DNA from 3 places in the Planococcus sp. TJ-201 genome. Region 1 is predicted to be linked to each of the others. Evidence: riboswitches for the same ligand, from Rfam matches in the RefSeq annotation. Region 1 holds a riboswitch; each other region holds the start of a gene.
What was found. Region 1 has a riboswitch for cobalamin ahead of AC4EG4_RS05205 (ABC transporter substrate-binding protein). Riboswitches for the same ligand answer to the same signal wherever they lie in the genome.

Region 1 (4,186 bases):
GTCGTGAAAAATAGAGACAATCGTCAAATCTTTTTCAATGGCCTGCTTTTTAATAGTATCGAGCAACTCTTTCTGGTGGTTAATGTCCAGGTGATTGGTTGGCTCATCCAATAGCAGTATGCCTGCATCCTGTGCCAATGCTTGCGCCACAAAAACACGCTGCTGTTCACCGCCCGACATCCGATCAATTTGCGTTTTTTCGTAATGGCTGATATCCATCAAACGCATCGCTTGCACAACAGCCTGCTCATCTTCTTCCGACCAGGAAGAAAACCAGCCGCCTTGATGCGGATACCTGCCGAGTGACACTGTTTCCCGGACGGTATGGGCAAAGGCATGTGCATGCAATTGGGGCAATACCGCCATTTTTCTCGCCAACTCTTTGGCAGGGAAATCTACGATTGATTTGCCATCGATCCGAACTTCTCCACTCGTTGCCGGCAATACGCCGCTGATCAGTTTCATCAACGTGGATTTGCCGCTGCCATTTGGTCCCAAAATACCGAGAATCGAGCCTTTATTGACGGTAAATGACACGTCTTTAACGATATTTTTATCGTCATACCCGCCTGTCAATCCAGTTATTTCAAGCATGCTCATGCTCCTCCTTTGCGTTGTCGGAAAAAGATGAAGGCAAATACCGGCGCCCCGATAAATGCAGTAATGACGCCTATCGGCAATTCAGTTGGTGAAATAATCGTCCGTGACACCAAGTCGCAAACGATTAACAAAGCCGCTCCATTAATGAACGACAGCGGCAAAACATGCCGATGGTCAGATCCCCAAAGCAAGCGGGTCATATGTGGAACTACCAAACCAACAAATCCGATGGTGCCGGAAACCGAAACAGCTGCTCCGGTCAACACCGAACCACCAATCAAGATGGCCATTTTGCTCTTTTTGACATCCACACCCAAATGCTGTGCCCGCTCTTCCCCGAAAAGCATGGCATTCAACTCACGTCTCTTCAGCCACAATACGAACGAACCGATTAATACGAATGGCAGTGCCATCCGAACATAGGGCCAGCCGCGCATCGACACGCTGCCCAACAGCCACCCAATGATTTGGCGCAGTTCTTCCCCGGTTAATGCAATCATCAAGGAAATGATGGACCCAAGAAACGAACTGAAAATAATCCCGGTCAATATGACCGTTTCCATTTTCATCGAACGATCTACCATCTTTGCAAAGCTCATCACTGCAAACATCGTCAGCAAAGCACCGATCATGCTCATGACCGGCAAAGTAAAGGGTCCCAAAAATGGAATGCTGATACCAAAAAAGAGCGTCATCACAGCGCCGACGGAGGCACCGGAAGACACTCCCAGGGTGTAAGGATCGGCCAATGGATTTTTCAAAAGCCCTTGGAACGCAGCACCGGCAATGGCCAATGCCGCACCGACAAGCCCGGCTAAGACGACGCGGGGCATACGGATATTCCATAAAATATTGGCAGCTGCCTCATCCGATGAGGGATTCCACAGCACGACCGGTGATATCGACACCGTTCCAACCGTTACCCCAAGCAACACGGCCCCTGCTAGTATCAGCAGCGAGACGCAGTATGCCAGAACGTTTTTATTCATTGAACACATCAGGATAAACGGCTTGCGCCATTTCCAGCAGGCCTTCCGATAAACGTGGGCCTGAACGGGTGAGCATATCCGAATCCAGGTTGTAGACCGCATCTTCTTGAACAGCTGTTACTTCGGCAAAGCCGCTTCTTGATTTGATCAAATCAACTGCGCCTTCTACATAAGCGCCTTCTGTTGTTACGATGACATCGGGATTAGCAGCAACAATAGCCTCTGGGTCCATGCTGACCCAGCCTTCCAAATCACCGGCAACATTTTCAGCGTTGATGAGCGTCAGCATTTCATCCATGAATGTTCCGCTTCCTGTCGTAAAAATATCAGGCTGGCTGCCGACTTCTAAAAAGACCGTTTTGGGCTCTTCAATTGTACTGGCTATTTCTTCGATTTCGGCCACTTGCACTTCCATTTCTGAAACAATGCTTTCTGCCTCTTCCATCGTGCCTGTCGCTTGCGCGATTACAGTGATGGAATCGTATACTTCTTCAAAGCTGACTGCGTTGTTGACAACAAATACTTCGACACCGGCATCACGTAATTGCTGCAAGCCAGCATCTCCGACACCCAGTCCCGATTCATGTGCCAGCACGAGATCCGGCTGAAGGCTGATGATTTTTTCCACATTGAATTCCTGGCCGCCGATTTTCTCTACTTCTGCAGCTTCTTCCGGGTAGTTGTCAAAATCAGAAACGCCAACCATTTTGTCGCCAAGTCCTAATTCATAAGCAATTTCTGTATTTGAGGGCACCATCGACACGATGGCTTGCGGCTCTTCTTCGATGACGATTTCATCCCCGACAGCATCTGTCAAAGTCACTGGGTATTCAACTTCTGCCACTTCTGTTGGCGGCTCTGCTGGTGTCTCCACGTCCTGTTCTTCTTCAGGCGTTGCCGTTTCACTGCAGCCGGCCATCAAAACCGCAGCCAATCCTGCGGTTGCACCAAATTTCCAAATCTTCTTCATGAATAAATCCCCCTTGATGTTTTTAGCTTTTAAGTTAGCCGCTAAGATAAGGCACTTCTTTAAACAAAAAATCCCCCGCAGCATTCTGCGGAGGATGGAAAGGACGACATAAAAAAAACATGCGCATCCAGCCTTTCCTCGCAGGCGTTTGGGTGTGTTTTCATAAAGGCAGGTCTCCTGGCTTGTGGTCGTTGGTTTCTGCACCTTCCCGAAGCATTGCTTCAGTGGCATTTTGCAGATTCCTCTCACATACAGTGGCGGGACCGCGCCGGAGTTGAACCGGCTTCCCTTTTAACTCATGTTCTTAGACATAAGCACCTTTATGAATTGTTCGTATATTCGATTTGTTGTCTTCATTATACACGTAATTGGCAGTCTGTCTCTTACATTTTTTCTGGAGCTGCCACACCCACAGTTTTCAGTGAATTGGCCAAGGTCGTTTTCACGGCTGTAATTAAAGCAAGGCGCGCACTTGTCAGTTCTACATTGGATGCGTCCAATACTTTATTGGCGTTATAGAAACTATGGAAATGAGAAGCCAGTTCATGAATATACGTCGTGATGCGGTGAGGTGCACGCTGCTTGGCTGCATCGGCAATCACCTGAGGGAAATCCCCAATTTTCTTCAATACATCAATTTCTTTCTCAGATGTCAATAAAGCCAAATGATCCTGCGAAGCAGTCAAGCCTTGTTCTTCCGCCTGGCGCAAAATGGACGAAATGCGCGCGTGGGCGTATTGCGAATAGTAGACTGGATTTTCATTGGACTGCGAAACAGCCAAATCCAAATCGAAGTCCATATGGGAATCGCCAGAACGCATTGCGAAGAAGTAACGCACCGCATCCAAGCCAACCAATTCAACCAGCTCGCGCATCGTTACCGCTTTGCCGGTCCGTTTGCTCATCTTCATTTTTTCGCCGTCTTTGTACAATTGCACCATTTGAATGATGCTGACTTCCAGCGTCTCGCAATCATAGCCAAGTGCTTGGATCGCTGCTTTCATGCGCGGAATATAGCCATGGTGATCAGCTCCCCACACATTGATCAGCTTGCCGAATCCGCGCTGCAACTTATCTTCGTGATAAGCGATATCGGGCATTAAGTAAGTGTACGTGCCATCATTTTTGATCAGTACACGGTCTTTGTCGTCTCCAAACGTTGTGGAGCGAAACCATGTTGCGCCTTCTTCTTCAAAAACATGGCCATTTGCACGCAGTTTAGCCAAGGCATCGTCAATTTTGCCGTTTTTGTATAGGGACGATTCCGGGTACCAAACGTCAAATTCCACACGGAAATCTGCAAGGTCCTGCTGCAGTTTGGCCAATTCGACTTTCAAACCGTGCTGGCGGAATGTTTCAAAACGTTCTTCGTGAGTCAAGCTGACGAATTTGTCGCCATGTTCTTTGACTAGGTCATTTGCAATATCTTTGATGTCTTGTCCGCGGTAGCCATCTTCCGGCATGCTATCGCCTTTGCCAAGCGCTTCAAAATAACGGGCTTCGATCGACAATGCCAAGTTGTTGATTTGATTGCCGGCATCGTTGATGTAATATTCGCGTGACACTTCGTATCCTGCCAGGTCCAGCACATTGCACAGCGAATCGCCGACAGAAGATCCACGGGCAT
Region 2 (4,186 bases), on a different contig from region 1:
CTTGCCGGACCACTTATGGTGTGACGTTCCCAATGCATGACTTGATTAAGGTCAATGGCAAAGACGCACACCCGCTTTTCAACTATTTGACTGACAACACAAAAGGATTTTTATCAAGCGGCATCAAATGGAACTTCACGAAGTTTCTGATCGATCAAAATGGCAATATTGTTTCGCGATTTTCTCCAAAGGATAAACCTGAATCGTTTGAAAAGGATATTCAAAAAGTCTTGGCTGAGTAAGAACTGCCTGCCTATTTTATTCGGAAAGAGCTGTGAAAGGCTCGATTGGCAATGATATGAATGGGGATTTCCGGCATGCCGGCAGAACATTTCTGTATCACTCCAGCCCCTGATGTGATAAGCTGTACATCAGCGTAGCAGTAATGGAGTGATTAAAATGAGCAAAGCAAAAGCAAAAAGCGGTACAGGTCAGGGAACCGGCAAAAAAGGCTGGACTCGCTGGAAAGCAGGCGCCAACAAAGCCAAAAGTTTTAAGCCTTATACCAGCAAAAACAATAAAAAAGCCGACGAACCTAAAACAGAAAAAGAGCGAGCTTCTGAATCTGAATGGGTCGATGAATAAATAGAGAATTTGGTTGTCCAAAGGGGCAACTTTTTTTTATTCGATTTTAAGAGATGGGTAGATCCTGAAAGTTTTTCCACAAAAGTGTAAAATGGAAGAAGAGCCCGTTTTGAAGACGGAAGGAGTGAAAGAGAATGAAGAGTGTATCAGATCCGTTATTGAACATTCCGGAAAAAGAAGAATTGTATCAGCGCATCGCTGAATATTCGAATGAAACAACCATCATTCATTCTAAGCAAAAGGTCTTATACATAAATCAATCAGGCGCTGAGTTTTTAAAAGCCAGCCAAGCTGAACTTGTCGGGGCGAGTGTAGTAGACGTTTTTACGGAAGATTATAAAGAAATGATTGCTGAGCGAATCCGCAAAGGCATGGAGGACCGAACCATCGGAGAACTGATGGATACGACCGTTAAACGCTTTGACGGGACAATAGCAGAAGTTGAATTGTACTGCTACCCGGTTGAATATGGTGACACGACGGCTATCCAATCGATTATACGGGACGTTACCGTTCAGAAAAAAACCGAGCGCGAATTGCTGCAATTGAAAAATGAAGTTTCGACGCCGATTGTTCCGATTATCGATGGCCTGGCTGTTATGCCGCTTGTCGGTTCAGTCGATGGCGACCGAAGCACCCGACTGCTCGACCTCATTCCGCAGAAAATTCAAGGGCATGAACTGAACTACCTTATTGTTGATGTTTCGGGCATTTACAATATCGACAATGTAGTAGCAGAGTTTCTCTATAAAATAGACCAGATCATGCGCTTATTGGGCATTGGGTTGATTTTTACCGGAATTCGTCCGGAACTGGCAATGAAAGCTGTGGAAGCTCGTGTAGATTTCAGCAAATTGACGACAATGGGTACAGTCAAGCAAGCACTGAAAAAACACTTAACCGCAAATTAATAAATTCCTGTTCAGTTTTGAAAACCGCTTGTCAAATTGACGAAAGTGATTTATAGTTTAGAAATACAATATTTAGTGTTCATTATCGAATAAAAAACTATATATAGTAGATCCGATAACGAAGGTGCCTGAAAAGGCTTAATAGGGAATCCGGTAAATTCCGGAGCTGTTCCCGCAACTGTAAGTGCTGACGAGCCATCACAATCCACTGTCCAATGGACGGGAAGGAGATGGCAAGGAAGACGCACGAGCCAGGAGACCTGCCTTCGTTATAGTTTATGATCTTCTCCGGGAGTTGAGAGGGATAACGAAGGTATTTTGCATGGAACAGCTTGTTTTTCGCTGGTTTCATTCGATATTCTACGTTTTCAAACCCATCCTCCCCGAGAGGATGGGTTTTTCTTTTTGTAATAGAGATGGAGGATTGAAGGCAAATGACAGAACCGTTAGCTGCAGGCGTGGCAAGAACCATTCAAACAAGATTGGTGTTGCCGCCTGACACCAACCATATGGGTACTATTTTCGGCGGTACCGTGTTGGCATACATAGATGAAATTGCCGCCATTACAGCGATGAGGCACAGCGGCAAAGCTGTCGTGACGGCTTCAATCGACACCGTGAATTTCCTGTCTTCGGCGAAAGTGGGAGATGTCCTTATTTTAGAAGGTGTTGTTATATCTACCGGAAGAACATCGATGGAAGTATACGTGAAAGCCGAATGCCAGCAAATTGAAAAAGGCACTAAAAGTTTGACGACAACGGCCATTCTGACAATGGTAGCGGTGGACAGCAATGGCAAGCCGACTCCCGTAACTGGGGTGATTCCAGAAACGGCAGCTGAAGAACAACTATTCAACAGCGCACAAGAGAGAAAACAACGCCGCATGCAAGTGAACGAATACGCAAAGGAGCTGAGCTGATATGAACACAAAAGTTGAAACAGCAGAAATACATGCAGTAGAACGAGCTCTTCAACGGGCAACAGAAGTATACGGACTGGATACGAAGGAGCTGCTGGAACGTACAGCGAAATTGGCTGGACAGGCAAAAGGCGAGCAATCCCTGCTTTATGCGCTGAACCGAATTACGATGGACGAACCCGACTGGACGTACACCGCAGCAGAATTATACGCCAGCGACTTGTATGAAAAAGCCGGAAGCAGCCGGAATTATCCCGCTTCCCGAAAATACGGCGATTTCTACGGGCTTGTTGATGAGCTTTCACGCGTCGGCATTTATTCAGGAGAACTCTTGTCGGTTTACTCGAAAGAGGAAATCACCGAACTTGGCAAGGAAATCGAACCGGAGCGTGATTTGCTGTTCAACTACATCGGCTTGTTTTTATTGGCTGACCGTTATTTGGCGAAAGATTACGAAGGGCGGTTGTTTGAACTTCCGCAAGAGCGTTTTCTTGTCATTGCGATGACTTTGATGCAAAACGAGCGGAAAGAACAACGCCTGGAGCTGGTGAAAGAAGCATACTGGGCGATGAGCCATTTGTATATGACGGTCGCCACACCGACATTGTCGAACGCAGGCAAAAGCTTTGGACAATTGTCTTCTTGCTTTATCGACACCGTCGATGATTCACTGGACGGGATTTATTTGAACAACTGGGACATTGCACGCCTCAGCAAAGACGGCGGCGGCATTGGGATTTATTACGGCAAAGTACGGGCACTGGGCTCGGATATTAAAAAATTCAAAGGCAATTCCTCCGGCGTCGTGCCGTGGATCCGCCTGGTCAACGATACGGCCGTCAGCGTCGATCAACTGGGCCAGCGCCAGGGTGCCGTAGCGATTTACTTGGATGTCTTCCATAAAGACATCATGAACGGATTCCTGGATTTGAAAACCAACAACGGCGACGAACGCCGCAAAGCGCATGATATTTTCACCGGTGTGTCGATTCCAGATTTGTTTATGGAGCGATTGCAGGAAAAAGACGAAAACGGCCGGAGCATTGGCGAATGGCATACGTTCTGTCCGCATCAGGTCAAGCAAGTGATGGGTTGGAAAGACGAAGAGGGCAATGCGCTCGGACTTGAGGACTTTTATGACGAAACCGATAAAAAGTACTTCCGTGATAAATACCAAGAAGCGGTAGAGCATCCATTATTGCCGCGCAAAACGTACCGTGCCATGGAAATCATGGCGCGCATCATGGTTTCCCAGCTGGAGACCGGTACGCCGTATATGTTCTACCGAGATGAAGTGAACCGCCAAAACCCGAACAAGCACACGAGAGGCAGAGGGTTGACGTCGATCTACTGCAGTAATTTGTGTTAATTCTTAGCACCTTCAGTCAGTAATGGCTGCCGAAAACCCATCTAAACGGGGAAACACTTTTAATTGAAGTCAATCCCGTGCTAAATCTCTTTAACAGTTAGCGGTTAGGATTATCGCAGAATGAGGAATTATCCTTATGAGGTGATAGCAATGACAAAACCATTCGGATTTGTATACGAAACCACTAATAGCTTAAACAATAAGAAATACATTGGAAAATGTATTTATGGTCGAAAGAATAACTGGGAAACCTATCTAGGCTCAGGTCTTTATTTAAAAAGGACAATAAAGAAATACGGTGCTGAGAACTTCATCCGAACTATATTGGACGAAGCAGATTCGGCGGAAGAACTGAATGAACTAGAAGAGCGGTACATCTTAGAACGAAATGCAGTTGAATC
Region 3 (4,186 bases), on a different contig from region 1:
AAGCATTTACGATAAAATTGTGAATCACCATCGAGGCGGTTATTGTTACGAGCTGAATGGTTTGTTCCATTGGCTGCTGGGGGAACTGGGATTCGATGCAAAGCTAATCTCTGCCACTGTTCAAAAACCGGATGGTACTTGGTCTAAATCAGATACTCATGCAGCGATTCTGGTAGAGCTTGATACCTTGTATTTAGTTGATGCCGGATTCGGCGATTCCACGATCAGCCCTATCCCAATTGGCGGTGAACGCCATACAGACCATAGCGGCACTTATCGCGTTCAGCAAGTAGACGATGTGTATTATGATTTAATTAGAGAAAACGATGACACTGAAAAAATTCTTTACCGCTTTTCAACTGTGGAAAAGCAACTGGCTGATTTTCACGAGGGCTGTGTGTTTAACCAAATATCCAAAGATTCGCCTTTCACCCACGATGATTTGGTGACGCGCGCAACAGCTGATGGACGCATTACTTTATCCGGAAGTCAGTTGACACGTTCAGAAAAGGGAGAAAAAACCAAAGTTGAATTGTCTGTTGAGGAAAAAAGACGTGTACTAAATGAGGAATTTGGCATTGATCAGGATACACTGGAAGAACAACTGCAATAACCCAAAAAATCCCCGCTTGTTAAGCGGGGATTTTACTGTTTTTATTCAAAAGCTTCCGGATACACGGTTTTAGCTACCAATTCGACGGCATCGCCAATTCTTGGTCCTGGCCGTGATGTGATGTCCGAGTCCAGGAAAAATACTTGGTCATTTCGGATAGCGTCAATATCGTTCCAACCTTCGCGTGCTTTAATTTCATCAATGGGATTTTCTACATAAGAAACGGTAGTGACGATAATCTTTGGATTCCGTTCAATAACTTCTTCTTCAGAAATCTGCGGCCAGCCTTCGAGATCGCCAAACAGATTGTCGACTTGGGCATGGTCCAATATTTCCTGTTGGAACGTATTTTGGCCGGTCGTATAGATTTCCGGTGAAGGGCTGATTTCAACATACAGCTGTTTTTTCTCTTCTATGGAAGCAACTTGCTCTTGTACGCTTTCAATTTGCTGCTGTATGGAAGCAATCAGCTCATCCCCTTTATCTTCAAGACCTAATACCGTGGAGATTTGCTCGATGTCCCCATAAACATCTTCAAATGATTCTGCGGTTTCAATGACAAACACTTGAATCCCCGCTGCTTCGAGATCTTCAAAACCGGTTGGCCCACCTGTGGAATAGCCGATGACAACGTCTGGATCCATTTCGATAATGCGTTCTGCGTTGAATGTGACAGAATCTGAAACCCGCTCCACCTCTGTTGCTTCAGCTGGATAATTATCGTAGTCTGTAACGCCGATAAGTTTGTCTCCTGCTCCGATTTCGTAAAGAATTTCGGTATTGCTTGGAATCAAGGAGACAACGGTCGCTGGAACTTCTTCGAAAGTCAGCTCTTTATCCAAGTCATCGGTTACCGTATACTCAGTTTGTTGCGAAGGCTCGGTCGCTGTTTCGGGATCTGTTGTTTCGGCAGTGTCAGACTGGCAAGCTCCGAGTGCTAAAGCCAGTGTTCCGATCGATAAGAATTTGAATACGTTGATTTTCATTTGTTTTTGGCCACTTCTTTCTTTTTTGGTCTTGTTGGATAGGACTTGCTGACGAACGGAATTTCTTCTACGCCGTGATGCTGATTGACATATACCGCCATAGTAAACAATACGTTTGCCAACAGGTTGGCATAATCAAAAAGGATTTCGGGCACTTCCCGCTCCAGGCTCACTTTATGCAAAGCCCGTACGGATTTTTTCGCTTCACTGCGGCACACATGCAGCACACAGGCGGCTTGGGTTCCTTGCGGCAAGACAAAATTCCCAATTTTATCTTTAGTAAAGTTTACATAATAATCATACATAGCGCTTAACATAGATAAATCCTCTTCTGCGATGGCAAGTTTGCCCCGTACCGAACCATTTAAATGGTAAGCCATGGGCTGTAAAGTTTTCAAATCCCGCTGAACCACTTCAATATCTGTTGTCAGTGATAAAGCTTCCCCGATTCGGGTCGTCAAAGAATCTGTGCGAATTTCAAAATCCACTGTGGAAGCGGATTCACGCATGAACGGATAACACAGAAAACGCATGTCTTTTTTCATCTTTTCACCTCACTTTTGTTTGGTGAACACCACTGCATTGAACGCTCCCGCAAAACAGCAAAAAGCCGCCCTCAAAAAGAGGGCGGCATTATAGCTATTCAAAGACATACTCCAGCAGTCAAAAATAGACATTTTGCCGTATGATTCCCTTAGCTTCCGAAGAGTAAAAATACGTTCAAAAAAAGGTAGGTCTCCTGGCTTGTGCATCACTTTACTCTAAGAACCTTCCCGTTCAGATGACTTGGAGCATCTAAACAGTGGCATTTTCTTATTTCATACGCACTTACAGTTGCGGAAACAGCCCCGGAATCTAACCGGGTTCCCTGTTATGCTGATTGATCAGCACCTTTTTTCTGCATGATTATTCACTTGTTTTCAGTGTAGCATACCCCTGGCAGCAAAAGACATACGCAATTAAAACTAACTCGAAAATCCTTACCTTTGAGCTTGCCTGTCTTATTCCTGATTTGTCAGCAGGTTTATTTTTCTCGGCTCTGCAAAAACAATTCGCTTGTGCCATCTCAAATACGGTGCATGCTCGGGTGATACCGGCACTTTCATATTTTTGCGCAACCTGTATATGGGGTAATCGTCTTCCGGGATTCGGCTGGAAATATGCAAACGGCCGCCGCCTGTAAACGCAATCAGTCCTGCTGAGTACAGTGCTGCGTGATTGGCACAAAGCAATACCCCATTAAAAGGATCCAGGCGTTCGGCATCTGAACTGTCTTTCCACGGCTTGGCATGGCTCGCTTTTAGTACGTCCCCAATGGCAATTCCACACAGCGGACATTCACCGTTCCACAGCGGCAGCAAGCTTTCGCGGAATTGCTCTTTGCCTCTGCGCATTTTTGTTTTGATTTCCAATTCCGCTTCCGCAATCAACCCGAGCAATGGATTGTGTTCGGTTTTTTTGATGACTTCCATTGCCAGTTCCAGCTGTTCCACTTCCACTGTGAAAATATTCAATGAGCTGATAAGTTCTAAAAACTTTATGGCCAGTTCTTCATTGCACGGATACAAATAGCCTGAATTGCCGCTGGCGTCTTCCTGGAAAGCTGCATATTTCACCGGCAGCAAAGACTGGATATCAGAAAAACGTTCTTTAACAGACAGCGGATTGTCAAGCTCCCGGTATTCCGTTTTTGCAATAAAAGCAGCTTCGGTTTCTTGGGAATGCGGATGTTCACTTTTCGGCTTTGTTCCTTTTGAGCACCCTTTTCGCACTCGGCTAATGGCTACCACATACCCTTTGACATAGTGGAAAACGATATCGCCCTTTTTCAGCTCCTGCATCCGGTTCCACGAATGCGGTACCATGCCGGATTTATCAATTTGCGGTGTCCAAAGAACCCCCGCATTGCGTTCTTCCTGATAAGTCTCTCCTTGCATAACAATAAAACTATTCATGAACTTCCTCCTAGTAATGGCAATACTCAAATTGATTCGATCCTATGTAGTCGAGCTGTTCATTCGAAATTAAACGCTTATTTTTAGTTTACCCCAAATCCAAAGCTTTTGCCGGGGAAAAGAAAAGCGGAAGCGCCCGTGTAGCTCTGCCGGGCATAAGAAATCAAAGAAAGGGAATTCCCCTATACCTTTTCCATTGTTTCTGTCTTTTTTGGTGCAGTCGCCTTGTACCAGTGATAACACAAAATCACAATGATGAGTAGCTCTATTAAATCGCCCCCGTAGTACATCAACATCCCACCAGCTTCTGCCTGTGCCTGTGGAACCCCTGCAGGTGGATGGGCATAAAGGAATTTGGCTAAAATTTTATGGGCTGCCAGCGACAAAATGAGAACGATTGAACGAAGCACGTAACCCACACGGTGAGCGGTAATGTCAACATAGATTATAGAAGCAGTAAACAGATAGCCTGCCAGAAATATATGGATATGGATGAAGGCATAGACGAACACGGACTGATGCATCCATTCGAACAGATTGGTCAAATACAATAGATAAAGTCCACCAATGTTAAGAGTAAATGCAGGAATTGGGTGGCTTAAAAATCTGGCAAGGCGGCTCCTCAACAAAAA

Region 2: another riboswitch for cobalamin. It lies ahead of AC4EG4_RS09200 (acyl-CoA thioesterase); the one in region 1 lies ahead of AC4EG4_RS05205 (ABC transporter substrate-binding protein).
Region 3: another riboswitch for cobalamin. It lies ahead of AC4EG4_RS05875 (hypothetical protein); the one in region 1 lies ahead of AC4EG4_RS05205 (ABC transporter substrate-binding protein).

What each region holds. Positions count from the first base shown of each region.
Region 1 covers NZ_JBZDOG010000001.1:1,030,290-1,034,475, forward strand. The annotation lists gene AC4EG4_RS05195 (adenosylcobinamide amidohydrolase) at 1-594, opposite strand, end outside; gene AC4EG4_RS05200 (FecCD family ABC transporter permease) at 597-1,589, opposite strand; gene AC4EG4_RS05205 (ABC transporter substrate-binding protein) at 1,582-2,559, opposite strand; cobalamin riboswitch at 2,710-2,896, opposite strand; gene argS (arginine--tRNA ligase) at 2,943-4,186, opposite strand, start outside.
Region 2 covers NZ_JBZDOG010000003.1:169,233-173,418, forward strand. The annotation lists gene AC4EG4_RS09185 (glutathione peroxidase) at 1-242, shown strand, start outside; gene AC4EG4_RS09190 (DUF3934 family protein) at 400-585, shown strand; gene AC4EG4_RS09195 (PAS domain S-box protein) at 720-1,496, shown strand; cobalamin riboswitch at 1,602-1,778, shown strand; gene AC4EG4_RS09200 (acyl-CoA thioesterase) at 1,931-2,416, shown strand; partial or broken gene AC4EG4_RS09205 (ribonucleotide reductase barrel domain-containing protein) at 2,418-3,782, shown strand; gene AC4EG4_RS09210 (hypothetical protein) at 3,906-4,186, shown strand, end outside.
Region 3 covers NZ_JBZDOG010000002.1:40,277-44,462, reverse strand. The annotation lists gene AC4EG4_RS05885 (arylamine N-acetyltransferase family protein) at 1-613, shown strand, start outside; gene AC4EG4_RS05880 (ABC transporter substrate-binding protein) at 655-1,599, opposite strand; gene AC4EG4_RS05875 (hypothetical protein) at 1,596-2,144, opposite strand; cobalamin riboswitch at 2,312-2,510, opposite strand; gene AC4EG4_RS05870 (HNH endonuclease) at 2,601-3,554, opposite strand; gene AC4EG4_RS05865 (cytochrome c oxidase assembly protein) at 3,737-4,186, opposite strand, start outside.